Regions from separate parts of the Kurthia populi genome, predicted to be linked through region 2. Evidence: predicted binding sites of a transcription regulator. Region 2 holds the regulator's gene; each other region holds the start of a gene.
What was found. Region 2 encodes LexA, which represses DNA repair genes until DNA is damaged. Its sites were predicted from a motif close to CGAACATATGTTCG; they were not measured.

Region 1 (5,735 bases), on a different contig from region 2:
TTACGGCATTCCTCAACAGACAACTGTCCCCAAGTCAGACCGAGTGCCTCTGTTTTTTCTGAAATGTATTTAAGCGCCGCATGGAATAAATCACCGATAGTTGGCGTTTCGAGGCGGTATTCTTTACGTTCCTCTAAATGCAGTCCATAGGTCGTGAAATGTGAGAATGGACAGCTATAATATTTTTCAATACGCGATACACTCGAAATAATGTCTTTTCCATATAATTCACGTGTATATTCTGGTGTTAGATTTTCAGCGCGATTATGCGTAATAAGTGGCCGCATCAAACGCTTCAGTACATCTTCCCAGTAGGGATCATTCTGATAATATTCCTTCAGTGCAGCCCATGCCGGTGTTAGTGCATCTTGGTCATAGTACTGCTTACGAAGCTGAATCATTAAATACGCGAGAGCCGTACGTGGGTGTGCGATATAATGCCAGTCATCCTCGGTATCAAGCGATTCCTCGGGGCTCATATAAATATAGCGCTCCTCTAAGCCCGGTACGAGATCATGAATTTTCTTCAAATAGGTCGACGGCAAGACACTTTTCCCTTCACTATCTGCCATCGTATAGCTAATAAATAATTCATGCGATGCTACGGTAAATGCACGGTAGGCGATAAAATTTTCCTCAAGTAAACGCTCACGAGAGGTTGGTGCAATCTCATTCCCCGTGCGCTCAAACCACTCGCGCTCCGTATCTGCTAGCAAGCCTTCACGGTCGATACGCTGCGGGTAAACTCCTTCATTCATGCCAATGACAAATACTGCTTTCATATTCATTAAACGCGCTAAATCTGCCGTTACGACTGTCACCTCATCAATTGACGGTGGAATGCGTGAAAACTCAAGTGAATCCAGCCCCTCATCTAAAATTTCAATGAATTCATCAAGCGTTAATTCCACATCGCCAAACATTTCGACGAATTGGTCGAGCACATTCACCCATTCATTCCATGCCTGCTCATGCTCGGTCGCCGCAAGGAGCTTGCCATGCGCATTTTCATAATCTTTTAGCTCTTGTAGCTTCGCAAAAATCGCTAATTCATCAATGAACGTGTATAAAATTTCTGCATAGGCCCGGCCCGTATGTGCTTGCTCTAATTGCTGCTGTAGCTGGTGCAGCGGTTCACGTACAAGTACACGTACCGCTTCAATTTCTTGCTGGAATGCACGCTCTTCATCGGTTTGCTTTGTTGTGAAAAATTCTAAGCCACGGTATTTTTTATACACCCAGCGAATATCATCAAACCAGCGCTCGCCATAAATCCCTTGTGCCATCACAAAGTTTTCTAACCGATCTGCACGCTCGCGCCAAATTTTCTTATCTGCATGTAATGGGAAAAATAAATCCGTCTTAATCGCACGGAAAATCGGCTCATACTTCCAATCCGTTTGAATGCTCTCTAAAATCGAGCGACTAAATTCAATGAGCGGGTGATGCAGCATTGGTTTCTTTTGGCTAATGAAAAACGGAATGTCATATTGCGGAAAAATGGTGGATAGCAGTGGATCATACTGCTCTGCCTGACGGTAAATAATCGCCATTTCATTGTAGGCAATGCCCTCATGTGACAGCGTCCGAATTTTTCGCGCGACCTCATGGATTTCCGCATGAGGATTAACGGCTGCCGCAATATCGAGATGCGCTGTCGTTTTCGCCTGCTTCGGATGATAGTGCTCAAACTGCGATTCAATCGTTTGAAGCGTATCATTGCTATAGCGCATCGTCTGCGTTAAATGGACATCTGGTTTCACTTCAATACCGTTTGAAAACGCGACATCTTTTAAGCGACGTGCTGTATTTGCCGGCTCATAAAATAACGCCTGCTCATCATCTGCATCAAACTCCTGCTCAAATGGTAGTGCTATCGTGACATTTTTTGCGGTCGCAAGAAGCTCTTGCACAAGATCAAACTCCTGCGTGGTAAACGACATAAAGCCATCAATATAAATTGATGCCTCGCGAATCATCGTCGAATGGACTAATTTTTGTTGAAGTAGTGGTAAATAACCCTCGCTATCGACATAGGTCGTCCCCAGTCGCTCCTCAACTGCTGCCTGAATTAATTGAATATCATGCACCTTATCTTGCAATGTGCGCGGTGCGTCTAATTGGTCGAACTCACGTTGAATCAATGCCATCTTGTCGCCATTGACGCTATAGCGGCTTAATTCCTTTAATAGTTGCTCCATTTCTTCTGTAAAGCCACGTTTATCCGCAGCTTTCCCGAAAAGACGTAGCTTATCTTTATTTTCTTCTAGGACACTTTTTAGTAGCATGCGGTAACCAAAGCCATTGAGCTCCTGACGGCTAATCCCACCTGCCTCCTGTAAAATGCGCCATGCTAATCGCTTAAATGATGTGACCTGCACGCGAATTGTTCCGCGTGATTCCCCAGCCATCCACGTTAAATTGCGTTCACTTGAAAATGACATTTGGTCTGGAACAACCATAAATATCGGCGCCCCAAGTGGTTCTTTATTGACTACATCCATGATTTCGCGTTCCATGAAATATGTTTTGCCAACGCCTGCTCGCCCTGAAATGACACGTAAAGCCATCGTACTCCCCCTCTAAAACGTAATTACCTTTATTATACATGGACTTGCCTGTATTCGCACAAAATAAGAACGTATATTCGCTTATTTCTCAAAATAAAAAAACCTTCTAGTCATCAGAAGGTTTTTTCTGTTTATTATTCAAGTCCTGCGCCATCTTCGCATTCATTCGCTTTTCAGCATATTTACCGCCGCCCCACATAATCAAAATGACGAGCACGACAATAATCGAGCGTTCGGGCTGCGTAATTAACGCACGTAAATCCGAACCAATCCAGCTAATAACAAGGAGCTGGATGATTTTTGCTAACAAAATCGTAACGAAATAATGCTTCTTTTTTAATTTTGATAAGCCGGCCACAACATTGACAATAGACGTTGGTGTAAACGGAAAGCATAGCAACACAAAAAGCGGTGTAAAGCCATGATATTCCACCCATTTAATAAGTTTTGTAACGGCTTTACGCTCTGTAATAAAACGAAAAACCTTGGCGTGACCAAATCGTCTTACAAGTAAGAAAACGCAGTACGCTCCGGCTACAGAACCTGTCCAAGATAATAAAAAGCCCATCCACATACCATATGCAGACGCATTTGCGACGACAAATGCCGCAAGTGGTAGTACCGGTAAAAATGCTTCAAAAAATGGCAATAAGAATGCCAGCAGCATCCCGATAAGTTGATGTTGCTGGGCAACGGCTTGAAAATTTTCTACAGTCAACCACGCTGGCATAGCCTTGCCCCCTTCGTACATAACCTCTAATCATAGAGCGTTTTACATCGTTAAAAGTTTCTACATTGTTTATTTTATTATAGCGGGAATCCTTCTTTATTTTCAAAAAATAGAGGTGATTCCATAAAAAAAGAAAGGCGTTGGAATAGCCTCTCCACCGGTATTATTTCAGCACAATTAAGCCAATTCGGAAATGATCATGGCGGAAAATAACATGCTGACGAATACGAATTTCATTTTGCGCATCTAGCACTTCAATAAGACAATGTGCCGCATTGATTTGCAATGCCTCATAAAGCTCCGTCTCTGTTTTTACAGGTATGCCATTGACGCGGCGAATAATTTCACCGACCTCGATGCCCATCGCTTCAGCTGGTGACTCTGGTAAGACAGCTGCAACTACAACGCCTGCATCTTGAGGCGTCACCGCAAATTGCCCTTTACGCTCACGTACAGAATAAATAATCGAAATTAACGCGCGACCAACAAATGCGACCGCAACTGCCGCAATGCCCATAATCGGGAAGAAAATTGCCAAAATCGCTTCAATCAATACGAGTACACCAAGCAACTGAATCGTCGCACCGACTTGCGGATAAAAAGCCTTCGCAAGCATTTTACGGGCACGTTGCTGGAAGCCAATAACGACTGGGAATAACACAAGTCCATACGTTTCGCCACCTAATGACAGTTGTGGCCAAAACGGGGCCCAGTCTGGAATCGCGCCACCCGGAATAAAGAATACGACAGGTAAAATCCAAATACGCTTCGATAAATACGTCACTGCACGCAAGCCACGTGCTGTCGTTTGTAGACGAGGCGACGCATTATTCGCTGCATATTTTCGTACAAGCTGCCCTTCAATCAGCAATACAAGTGCGATAATCAGTGGCACTGAAATCAATAAATTTTTATGCATCACTGTCGCATCAAATTGCCAGCCCAAAATCGACCATGACCAATCGTACATATACGTTAGCCAAATCGCGGTAAATGCGACCGCAAAGCCGTATGCCGCAGATGCTAAATGATAATAAAATGAAATAACACCGACTAGCATCACAAGCGTTACAAGCACTATGTATTCAACCGGTAAAACGATGCCTACGATGATACTAATGAGTGAGAAAATGAGCGCCATTGCCCATCCTTCTTTTAATAAATAAACAGCCTCATACATGCCCCAGTGAATACGTCGATTAAACGATTTTCGTTCATTAATCACACGACGATACCCAATAAGGATACAAAATAAAATCGCCACATACAGTAGCGGATTCATGAAGAGTCTGCCGATACCTTTTGCTATCTCCACAACGATATCCAGTGTGATTCACCTCGCCTTAATGTAAATTATTAACTGTTTCTATTGTAACAAAGTGAACCTCTTTAGGCGAACGAACTTAGCGCATTTCGTTAAATATCTGTTGTAATTGCGCTGAACTTACGCCACCTTCAACTTTTTTATGAATGATTCCGTCCGCATCAATGAAATATGACGTTGGAACCGCTGCGATTTGGTACACTTTACTTACTTCATCCATCGCATCTAGCACCGTCTTAAATGGCATCTCATATTTTTCAACAAATGCTTCCACTGGTGCGCTCCCAGTCTCTGTTGACGTTAAATTAACCGATAAAATCTCGATACCTTCTTTTTGATGTGCCTTATAGTAAGCGACCATATACGGCGTTTCCTTGATACATGGTGGACACCACGTCGCCCAAAAATTCACGAGCACGCGTTTCCCTTCGTAATCACTTAAGTTCACCACATCCCCTTCTAGCGTACGCAGTTCAAAATCTGGCGCCTTATCGCCGATTTTAATGCCCTCTGCTACAGAAGGTTCTTTCATCCAAGTAGTATAGATCGTCACGCCAATTAATAGCGCAACAAGTGCCACCCCTAGCCATTTTTTCATGTTCCCACATCCTTTCCATTATCTTAACATGCAAAAAGGGAATGCCCTATACTAGACATTCCCTCTTTTCGCTTATTTCACAGCTAAATATTTTCGGATAGACATTGCACTTCCAAATATCCCAATAACGACGCCCATCGCTAATAAAATGACACTTAGACGCAGCAGGAAATTCGTTGGTTCAAGGAAGCTAAATACTTCATTTTGCACGATAGGTGACAGTCGCTCATAAAGACTCATATAGCCGGCAGCTACGGCGATGATCGGCAGCACGGCACCGAATAAGCCCAGCCACATTCCCTCTAGCATAAACGGCACACGCACATAATTATTTGTTGCGCCGACAAGCTTCATAATTTCAATTTCGTGCTGACGCGCAGCAATCGTTAGCTTAATGGTATTTGAAATTAAAAATACCGCCATCAAGACTAATGCAACGATAAATACGAGCCCAATCGTTCGTGTTGTATCGACCATTTGAAAGAACTTATCTATCTTCCCTTTTCCGTATAA
Region 2 (5,735 bases):
TGGTATCGCCAAAGCCGTACTCATCTAATAGTTCAGAAAAGGACATGTTTTTCTCACGTTGCTTTTTCTCTTTTATCGCTTGTTCTTTCGCTGCTTGTTTGGCGGCTTGCTCTTTTTGCTCTAATTCTTTTTTAGCATTTTTTAACTGCGCAAGTAAATCGCCACCAAGTTGATCAGCTAATGTTACTTTATCATCTTGTTGTTTTTTTGCGCCACCCTGTGCTTGACGCTGTTGTTTTTTTGCCATGAAAAATTCCTCCTATAAAAAACAGCTACCTAAACGGCTCAATATTGAGTTATCAGGTAGCTAGTCAAACAATTATTTTTTATTTTTTTTACCAAGTTGTTGGTCAGTTGCTTTATTCATTTGAGACATTACTTGACGTACTTGTTTTTCAGATGGTTTACGACCCATTTGCGTCATCATCATACGAAGCATATCTTCATTGATTGGTGGATTTTCTTTAAGGTATTTCATCATATATTGACGAGCCATAAAGAAACCGCCGACAGCACCCACGATAAGGGCTACAATGATAAGAACGATAGCTAATGCTGTATTCACGTAGTTTCCTCCTCTTTTGCATAAAACGAGATAAATCTCTCCGAAAGTCATTATACAATAAAAACTTTATCGTTACTAGCGTTTGCGGAATTTCATCCTTCGTTCACAATTAAAAAAAGACGAAGACGGCCTTTTCGCCCATCTTCGTCTTCCTTTTCTATTAAAGTGCTTTTACTTTAGAGACAACGTTTTCAACTGTGAATCCGTACTCTTCAATCACTTTTTCACCAGGAGCAGAAGCACCGAATGTATCGATAGCAAGTACATCGCCTTCGAAGCCAACATATTTATGCCAACCGAATGATGCCGCCATTTCGATTGCTAAACGTTTTGTTACTGCTTTTGGTAATACCGCTTCTTTATAAGCTGCATCTTGTGCATCAAAGCGAGCCATATCAGGCATTGAGACAACTTGTGCGTCAATTCCTTCTGCAGCTAATGCTTGTTGTGCCTCAACAGCTAAACCTACTTCAGAACCTGTTGCGATAAGAATCGCATCTGCTACGTCTTTTTTCGCTGGCGATACAACGTATGCACCTTTTGCAACGCCTTCGTAAACCGTTTCTTTATCTGCATCAAGAACTGGTAAGTTTTGACGAGAAAGCACTAATGCCGTTGGGGTTGTTTCTGATTCTAACGCAAGTTTCCACGCTGCTGCTGATTCCGTTGCATCTGCAGGACGGATAACAGAAAGGTTTGGCATTGCGCGTAATGCTGCTAAGTGTTCGATTGGTTCGTGTGTTGGACCATCTTCACCGACAGCGATTGAGTCATGTGTGAATACATATGTTACAGGTAAGCCCATAAGTGCTGATAAACGAATTGCTGGACGTACATAATCAGAGAATACGAAGAATGTACCGCCAAATACGTTTAAGCCACCGTGAAGTGCCATCCCGTTAAGTGCTGCACCCATTGCGAATTCACGTACACCAAACCAGATATTACGGCCTTCTGGTGTTTGTGCTGAGAAATCGCCAGCGCCTTTGATTGTTGTTTTATTTGAGCCTGCAAGGTCAGCAGAACCACCGAAGAATGATGGTACAGCTTTTGCGATAGCATTGATTACTTCACCTGAAGATGAACGTGTCGCTACTGATTTACCAGCTTCGTATACAGGGAAATCTGCATCGAAGTTTTCTGGTAATTTACCAGCGATGGCATTTTCAAATTGCGTCGCAAGTTCTGGGAATTCCGCTTTATAACCTGCAAGTAATTCATTCCATTTTGCTTCTACTTGTGCGCCATTTACTTCAGCTGCTTCGTTGAATGTTGTATATACTTCTTCTGGTACGAAGAAATCTTCGCCATCCCAGCCGTAAGCTGCTTTTGTTAATTTTACTTCGTCCGTGCCTAGTGGTGCACCATGAGAATCTGATTTACCAGATTTGTTTGGAGAACCAAAGCCAATAACTGTTTTGATTTCAATTAAAGTTGGTTGGCCTTTATGTGATTTTGCTTGTTCGATTGCAGTATTGATTGCTTCAACATCTGTACCGTCTTCTACTGAAATGTAGTTCCAGCCATAAGATTTGAAACGATCTGCTGTTTTGTCAGAGAATGATTTATTTAAATCACCATCTAAAGAGATGTCATTTGAATCGTATAAAACGATCAGTTTTTCTAAGTTTAAGTGACCAGCAAGTGACGCTGCTTCTGCAGAAACACCTTCCATTAAATCACCATCGCCACAAAGTGCGAATGTATAGTGATCGACAACATTGTAGTTTGGTTTGTTGTATGTTGCAGCTAAATGTACCTCAGCCATTGCCATACCAACGGCCATTGAGATCCCTTGACCTAATGGACCTGTTGTTGCTTCTACGCCTGCTGTGTGGCGGTATTCTGGGTGACCTGGTGTTTTAGAACCCCATTGGCGGAAGCTTTTGATTTCTTCCATTTCAAGGCCGTAGCCACCTAAGTGAAGAAGGCTGTAAAGTAACATTGAACCATGACCTGCTGATAAAACGAAACGGTCGCGGTTGAACCAAGTTGGGTTTTTAGGGTTATGGTGCATTTGTTTTGTCCAAAGCGTGTAAGCCATTGGTGCTGCACCCATTGGTAAACCTGGGTGACCTGAGTTTGCTTTTTCAATCGCATCGATTGATAAAGTACGAATCGTATTAATTGCTAACTGATCTGCTTGTTGCGTCATTGTAATATAGACATCCTTTCTAAAATAAGCAAAATATTGTACTACCTACAGTCTAGTCAAAATTGGTAAAGAATACAATGATTTTTCAATCAATTGTAAGCGCTATGAAAAAATATTCCAATTTTCAAAATATTACATCACTCAATTTTTTTCTAACTAGGAATTAAAAAACAGCAGACGTCTGACAACGGCTGCTGAATTCATTAGTTAAGACGATTTAATTTTGATTTGATTTCTTGTACTTGTTTTAATTTGTCCGGTGTGACGTCATTCCCTTCTGGGTCCATGACACGAACATTTTCAATTGTACGACGCATATTGCCGCGGAAAGCTTGCAAGTATTCTTGACGAAGTGCTGATTGTTCTTTTGCTTCTTCCTGTGTTAGTGTACCTGCTTTTTTCTTTTTCGCTAATGCATTGATGCGGTTAATTTTTGCTTGTGGTAACATATTTTTTCTTCCCTTCATATACTACTACTACAAAGGTATGAAAAAATTGGTCTAAACGCAAGCATTTCGCCTTTATTTATTTGTTGCGACTTCGATTTGCTCTATGTTGTGGTGGCCATTTGGCACATTTAACTCATCGCCGACATATAGACGGTCCTCGTAAATGGCATTTTCACGCTTCACTGATAAAATCCAATCTTCTCGGTCCATATCGCCTTTATAACGCTCCGCTAATGTCCACAGCGTATCGCCATCTTCGACTTGAATTATGCCAAAATCTGTTGTATCGAAAAGTCCATGTATTGTTAGAAGCATACTCCATACTACAATCGCTGATATACCGGCTGTTGCACCATTTTTCTTCATCCACTTTATCACGAAAATCACCCTTTCGAATATACGTTCGGAATATGTGTTCTTATTTTAAAACGAACAAACATTCGTGTCAACTATTTTTTTCGAACTTATGTTTGCATTGTTTGTTCGCATTTGTTATACTCGGAGTACGATAGGTATAGACTAGGTGAGGTGAAAAAAATGAAAAAAGTTTCAAAGAGACAAGAAGACATTTTAGCTTTTATTAAAGAAGAGGTCCGCACAAAAGGGTATCCACCTTCTGTACGTGAAATCGGTGAGGCTGTTGGACTAGCATCTAGTTCAACTGTGCATGGGCATTTAGCTCGTTTAGAAAGTAAAGGATTAATTCGTCGTGACCCAACAAAGCCACGTGCTATTGAGGTATTAGATACAGCGGATGAAGCCGTTAAGAAAAAAGACGTACTCCATGTGCCACTTGTAGGAAAAGTAACGGCTGGTATGCCGATAACTGCAATTGAAAATATTGAGGAGTACTTCCCTATTCCATCGTCTTACGCGACATCAGATGACCATATTTTCATGCTTGAGATTATGGGCGATTCGATGATCGAGGCTGGCATATTAAATGGTGACTATGTTATCGTCAAACAACAATCATCTGCAAATAACGGTGAAATTGTTGTCGCGATGACAGAAGAAAATGAAGCAACAGTAAAACGCTTCTATAAAGAAGAGCACCACTTCCGCTTACAACCTGAAAACGCCACAATGGAGCCAATCATCGTTGAAAAGGTTTCTGTTTTAGGTAAAGTAGTTGGCTTATATCGTACAGTGATGTAACAATCATTTATGATTTCGTCATAAGGAGGAGATTGACATGTCAGTCTCTTCTTTTTTCTTTCGCAAAAAAAGAGGCTAGAATGTCTCCGCCTCTCCCACTCTATGTAGCAGCTAACTTCATCGCAATCATGGCTACGATTAATTGCTCCTCATCACTTACTTCTTCTAATGCGGTTAATCGAATCACATGCGTCACCTCTATCATCATTTTCACACAATTATCCATCACAAACTCAAAGACTTGTTGTCCTCTGCGGACTTCATACGTCGTCCCGCGAATCGATGCACAATAACCCTCTCGTATGGTTGTCGTATCTAGGATGGTGCCATATGTCGGTAACACGAGCTCATAACCTTTCGCTACTGCCATAAAATGTGGCTGAAAAGTTCCGATGAGCTGTTGTTTAGCCGTCATCACTTCATAAATAGCATGATACGTTCGCTGTCCCTTCATTAAAAACGGATGCTCCTGCTTCAATCGAACCTCCCCAATTTCTTCATTCCCCAAAAACACTTTCACTACCGGCGCTGCCGTTAAACATGTCGTCAATTCAATGCTTCCTCTCACACGATTATTTCTACCTTCTATTATTATATGCTTGTCGCTAACATGCTAGTTAAATACGTCTCCTGCTTATTAAATTATGGTCAATTTGTGACGATATACCAGGACTGAAAATTCCATTTAATTCCTTTTTTTAAATGTATTTAAAATCATAATTGTGAAAATAAAAATATTGAATCATAATTATTTTATCACTATAACACAATTTATAAGGAGGACTTTAGAATTATTCGTTCGAAATTTCTAGTTTCATTAAGTGCGACAGCCGCACTGTTCTGTGCATTATCAACAACTGCTGATGCCAAAACAACAGCAAAGAACGTACCTGTACAATTTTTAGGGATTAATGACCTAAACGGATACATTGATAGCACGTATACAAATAGTGCAGGAAAAACAATTGGTGGCATGGCTTCTCTTGCTTACAATTTATCAAAAGAAAAACAAGCATTTGCGAAAACAAATAACTTAAAATCAGCCAATACAAACTCAATTTCTGTACATACAGGTGATATTTTAGGTGGTGGCCCTGCCATTTCTAGCTTGCTTCAAGATCATCCAACCATTTCGATTTTAAATGCGATGAATTTCCAACTTGGTGTCATTGGGAATCATGAATTAAATGACGGTTTAGACGAATTTTTACGCGTGATTCAAGGAAAAAAAGCCACATATGATACACCAAATTATGATCTTGTAAGTCGTTATAAAATTGAAAAAAGTAACACAACGCTTTTAGCGGCAAATGTCGTCAATAAAAAGTCGAAAAAAACGATTTCTGGCTTTAAACCATATGAAATTAAAACGATTAATGGTGTAAAAGTTGGTTTTATCGGCGTTGTT
Region 3 (5,735 bases), on a different contig from region 2:
TTCTCGTGAATGTATGGAGGAAGAGGCATTGTACCTAATTTTTCTAGAATTTCGATAAAAATTCCTTCATAGTCAAATTTAAATTTACGGCCACCATGGTCCATTTCACTTGTACATGTAGCAGTTAATAAGCCATTACCAAATGATACAACGGTACCTTCTTTAATACGTTTTGCTGGTTTTACAAGTGTTTCCCATTCATCGTTTTCAGTTTGTTTAATTAATAATACTTCGATATGTGCACCAGTGTCTTTCTTTTCACCGATTAAACGAGCTGGTAATACACGTGTGTCATTTAAAATAAGGCAATCGCCTTTTTCTAATTCGTCGACAATATGTGGGAAATGGTGATGTTCCACTTCACCTGTTTCTTTATTTAATACCATTAAACGACTCGCTGCACGATTTTCAAGTGGTACTTGCGCGATTAATTCTTCTGGTAGGTAGTAATCAAAATCTTCTAATTTCATCAGTTTGTTCCTTCTTTTCTTTAAGTTTCAGATGGGTAGCTATAGCCAAAATGCTCGTACGCTGGCGCTGTTGCCATACGTCCGCGTGGTGTACGTTGAATAAAGCCAATTTGCATTAAATACGGCTCATATACATCTTCGATCGTCATTGACTCTTCACCGATACTTGCCGCAATTGTATCAAGCCCTACAGGACCTCCGCGGAAGCGTTCAATCATCGTCTCCATCAATTTACGATCAATATGGTCAAGCCCTAATGGATCGACCTGTAAGAGCTCTAATGCTGTTTTGGATAAATCAATTGTAATGGCCCCGTCTCCAATGACCTGCGCATAATCTCGTACACGCTTTAATAGACGATTGGCAATACGTGGTGTCCCACGTGAGCGACGAGCTAATTCAACAGAAGCTTGGTCGTCAATCGCCACGTCAAATAAAGATGAACTACGTTTTACAATTTCGGCTAATGCTTCCTCATCATAATAGTCCAACCGTAATAATACACCAAAACGGTCTCGAAGTGGAGCAGATAGCGCGCCGGACCTTGTAGTTGCCCCAACTAATGTAAATGGTGGTAAATCTAGGCGTACAGAACGAGCAGTTGGCCCTTTTCCGACAACGATATCGAGACAGTAGTCTTCCATTGCAGGATAGAGTACTTCTTCGATCGAACGAGGTAGGCGATGAATTTCATCAATAAATAACACATCACCCGGCTCAAGGTCACTTAAAATGGCCGCTAAATCCCCTGGACGTTCAATAGCAGGGCCACTTGTCATGCGGATATTAACCCCCATCTCATTGGCAATAACGGCTGCTAATGTCGTTTTACCAAGTCCTGGTGGGCCATATAATAATACATGGTCTAATGACTCTTCGCGCATTTTTGCGGCTTCAATAAAGATTTTTAAATTCTTTTTTACTTTTTGTTGTCCAATATATTGTTGTAAATTTTGTGGACGTAACGATAATTCAAATGACTCATCAAAATTTGTAGCGCTTCCTGTTACGACGCGATCATCCATCGAACGTCCTCCTCTCTTATTGTTGCTTTAATAATAATTTCAGTGCTTGTTTCATATAAGCTTCTGTTGTCGTTAAATTTTCATCATCTGCTAAAATTTTCGTTACTTTTTCAAGCTCACGTTCTGAATAGCCTAATGCAGCAAGTGCTAGCATGGCTTCGTCTAATTCATGTTGATACGCATTAACGCCGAATAAAGGCAATTCATCTTCAGCACTTTTAAGGTCAATATTTTCAAGGAATTGATCGAGCTTGCCTTTTAAATCTAAAATCATTTGACGCGCTGTTTTCTTACCGACACCCGGGAATTTCACAAGGAATTTTTCATCTTCTTGCTCAATTGCTGTCACAACCGCATTTGGCGTGCCGCTTCCGACAATCGCAAGCGCGCCTTTTGGACCAATACCCGATACTTGGATTAATTTACGGAATAACTCACGCTGTTCAAGTGATGTGAAGCCAAATAATACATGCGCATCTTCGCGCACTTGTAAATGCGTAAAAACTTGTACAAGCTCTTCGCTTTGATGAAAAGCATATGGATTAGGTGTATTCAATTGATAGCCAATTCCACCTTGCTCCATCACAATATATTCTGGTGTAATACGTGTCACAACACCTTTTATGTAATCATACATGATTGTTTGCTCCTTTAAATAAAATATCCAAACACATATTCTCATTTTATCATAAACGACTCGCATTATCAGTTTTAATGCGAATCCCTAATATTTAATGGTACACTATGTATGCACATTATGCGAAACGTATTTAGAGGTGATTATTATGAAAAAATTATTAGGCGAAGAACGTCGCGCCTTTCTAATCGATTTACTAAAAACAGAGCATGCCGCAATTACAGGTACAGATTTAGCAAAACGTTCAAACGTATCACGCCAAGTTATTGTTAATGATATGGCACTACTGAAAGCACGTAATGAACCCATTATTGCCACAAGTCAGGGCTACTTATATTTTGTGCAGCCGCATGAAGAAATAGTTGAACGTCAAATTGCTAGTCATCATCGTGCTGATCAAACGGAAGAAGAATTGAATTTATTAGTTGATGCAGGTGTTACCGTTAAAGATGTGACAATTGTTCATCCAGTTTACGGTGACTTAACTGCATCCATCATGGTTTCGAGCCGCTTTGATGTCACACAATTTTTAAAACGCATGAGTGAAACTGCTGCCTCCCCGCTACTTGAATTGACAGAGGGCGCTCACCTACACACATTGACAGCCGACTCTGAAGAGAAATTAGATGCTGCTGAACAACAGTTACGCCTACATGGCTTTATCGTCGAAGACTAATAAAAAAGAGTTCGTCCTAGCAAATTGCTAAAGGCGAACTCTTTTTTTATTCAAACATATAATAGCTTCCGAGTGATTTAACAGAACAACCCAGAGCACGTAACTCTTCCATTGCTCCTTGCATCATCGGTACACGTTCATCTTCTAACACATCAACAATGAAGAAATATTCTCCTAGTTTCGTTTTAAGAGGACGAGATTCGATTTTACTCAAATTCAAACGTCTCCATGAGAACACAGATAATAATTGATGCAGTGCCCCTGGATTATCATTTGGTAATTTCACCATTAATGTTGTTTTAACTTGTTCATCATGTGTAAGTGATTCGACACGAATATTACTTTTCGATAGCACGAAAAAGCGCGTATGGTTGAAATGAAAATCATGAATATTGGATTCAACAATCGCTAAATCATATTGTGCAGCCGCTGCCTCATTGGCAATTGCTGCGACACATTCCTCTGGATGCTCTGACACATATTTGGCTGCTGCTGCTGTAGAGGAATGCGCTTCCTGCGGCACTGTACGGAAACGATAGTATAAATATTTATGACACTGCGCAAGTGCATGTGAGTGTGAATAAATATGTTCAACGTTTTCCCAGTTATCTAGCTGTGCTTTGTTAACCATCAAATGTTGTGCAATTGGAATCGCCATCTCAGCAGCTACAAATAAATTTGCTTCATGATATAAATAGTCGATTGTAAGTGGCACAATTCCTTCTAAGGCGTTTTCAATCGGCACGACAGCTAAATCTACCTGCCCTTCCGAAACAGCCTCTATACACTCAGGAATCGTTTTTACTGGAATCAACCAATCGTTTTCAAACAAACGTTTTGTTGCTAAATGCGTAAATGTACCTTCAGGGCCTAAATAGGCCACACGATTTTCCCATTCTTTTTCTGCCACGAAAATTCCCCTCTCGTTATAACGCTCCTGAACTAATAACTTCAGCTGATTCCACAAAATCTAATTTTTTAAGATTTTGTAATAAATCATCTAATTCTACGTCCATTGCCGTTACATCAAGAGATAATGTGACATTCGCTCTTCCTTGGATAGGGATCGTTTGGTGAATCGTTAACACATTACAATGCGTCTCCGTCACTGTGGAGAGCAAACGAGCTAACGTTCCTTTACGATCCTCTAATTGTAAGAAAACCGTTAAAATGCGTTCTTGCACAATAGAGTGGAAGGGAAAAACAGCATCTCGATACTTATAAAAAGCACTACGAGATAAATCGACTTCTTTTACAGCATCCCAAATTGAAGATACTGAGCCTGTTTGAAGCAAATGTTTTGCCTGCAAAGTTTTTTGCATAGCATCTGTTAATACATCTTCACGAACTAAATAGTAACGTTGATCCGCTACATTTTTCATGTCTTTCCCCCCTTATCACTAATCGACAAATTCGAATTCAAATTTCAGGATTCGTACCGTATCGCCATTTTCGATGCCATTATCGCGAAGTGCTTCATCAACACCCATACCACGCATTTGACGTGCGAAACGACGTACAGATTCTTCACGGCTGAAGTCTGTCATTTTGAATAGACGTTCAATTGTATCGCCACTTAATACGAATGCGCCATCTTCATCGCGTGATACGACGAAGTCTGGACCTTTCGCTTCGTGTTTGTATAGAACAGTAGCATCTGTTTCTTCTTCTTCAACATCATGAAGTAAGAACTCAGGTGTTACATCTAATAGCGCATCAATTTCGTAAAGTAGTTCTTGTAATCCTTGACGAGAAATAGCTGAAATTGCGAAAACTTTCGCTTCATCACCAATTTTTTTACGGAATACTTCTAAGTTTTCTTCCGCATTTGGCATGTCCATTTTGTTAGCAACAATCAGCTGAGGACGCTCAGTTAAGCGTAAGTTATATTCTTCTAACTCTTTATTGATTGTTAAGTAGTCTTCATACGGGTCGCGACCTTCCATACCACTCATGTCAATAACATGTACGATAACACGTGTACGTTCGATATGACGTAGGAACTGATGACCTAAGCCGACACCTTGTGCTGCACCTTCAATTAGACCTGGTAAATCCGCCATTGCGAATGATTTACCTTCGCCAACTTGTACCATTCCTAAGTTTGGAACGATTGTTGTGAAGTGATAAGCACCAATCTTCGGTTTTGCAGATGATACAACGGATAATAATGTTGATTTACCAACGCTTGGGAAACCAACTAAACCAACATCTGCTAAAACTTTTAACTCTAATATAACATTAAGTTCTTGTCCTGGCTCACCTTTTTCAGATAATTCTGGCGCTGGATTTGCAGGTGTCGCGAAACGAGAGTTCCCACGACCACCGCGTCCACCGCGAGCGATAATTGCTTCTTGGCCATCTTCAACTAAATCGGCAATTACTCGGCCAGTGCCTTCTTCTGTTACAACCGTACCTGGTGGAACAGGAACAACATATGGTTTCGCACCGCGACCGTGCGCGTTTTTACTCATCCCATTTTCACCGTTTTGTGCTTTGAAATGGCGTTTGAAACGGAAATCCATTAATGTACGTAAGCCTTCATCTACTTTGAAGACTAGGTCGCCACCTTTACCGCCGTCGCCACCTGCTGGGCCACCATTTGGAATAAATTTTTCGCGGCGGAACGCTACCATACCGTCCCCGCCGTCACCACCTTTTACATAAACTTTTACGTGGTCTACAAACATTGTTTAAAGTCCCTCCTTATGGGCGTAAATACTATAATACCAACGTTCTTCACAAAAAGAGGGTTCCTCTAGTTGTAACTCGGTACCTGTCAAATCAAACGAAATTGTTTTCGTTGACGTTTTCCCTATAAAATCAAATGAAATCTCAAATTCTATTTCATTCGCAAAAACATTTAATGAAAGTCGTTGTTCTACTAAAGGATCAAGTCCCTTGTAAATTGCTTGTACAGATTGCTC

Region 1: a site for LexA is predicted at 2,637-2,650, ahead of addB (helicase-exonuclease AddAB subunit AddB). Genes of this name have one in related genera too.
Region 3: a site for LexA is predicted at 2,161-2,174, ahead of ruvA (Holliday junction branch migration protein RuvA). Genes of this name have one in related genera too.

The regions. Positions count from the first base shown of each region.
Region 1 covers NZ_JBHUOR010000142.1:69,115-74,849, reverse strand. The annotation lists gene addB (helicase-exonuclease AddAB subunit AddB) at 1-2,570, opposite strand, end outside; gene ACFSY7_RS19445 (TVP38/TMEM64 family protein) at 2,677-3,300, opposite strand; gene ACFSY7_RS19440 (PDZ domain-containing protein) at 3,464-4,615, opposite strand; gene ACFSY7_RS19435 (redoxin domain-containing protein) at 4,704-5,222, opposite strand; gene ftsX (permease-like cell division protein FtsX) at 5,295-5,735, opposite strand, start outside.
Region 2 covers NZ_JBHUOR010000033.1:14,240-19,974, reverse strand. The annotation lists gene ACFSY7_RS05995 (YqkE family protein) at 1-247, opposite strand, end outside; gene ACFSY7_RS05990 (YneF family protein) at 320-565, opposite strand; gene tkt (transketolase) at 726-2,720, opposite strand; gene ACFSY7_RS05980 (DUF896 domain-containing protein) at 2,924-3,169, opposite strand; gene yneA (cell division suppressor protein YneA) at 3,242-3,547, opposite strand; gene lexA (transcriptional repressor LexA) at 3,707-4,327, shown strand; gene ACFSY7_RS05965 (hypothetical protein) at 4,428-4,877, opposite strand; gene ACFSY7_RS05960 (5'-nucleotidase C-terminal domain-containing protein) at 5,301-5,735, shown strand, end outside.
Region 3 covers NZ_JBHUOR010000137.1:13,602-19,336, forward strand. The annotation lists gene queA (tRNA preQ1(34) S-adenosylmethionine ribosyltransferase-isomerase QueA) at 1-470, opposite strand, end outside; gene ruvB (Holliday junction branch migration DNA helicase RuvB) at 491-1,495, opposite strand; gene ruvA (Holliday junction branch migration protein RuvA) at 1,512-2,132, opposite strand; gene ACFSY7_RS17425 (transcription repressor NadR) at 2,281-2,808, shown strand; gene pheA (prephenate dehydratase) at 2,855-3,718, opposite strand; gene ACFSY7_RS17435 (ACT domain-containing protein) at 3,735-4,190, opposite strand; gene obgE (GTPase ObgE) at 4,209-5,498, opposite strand; gene ACFSY7_RS17445 (Spo0B domain-containing protein) at 5,502-5,735, opposite strand, start outside.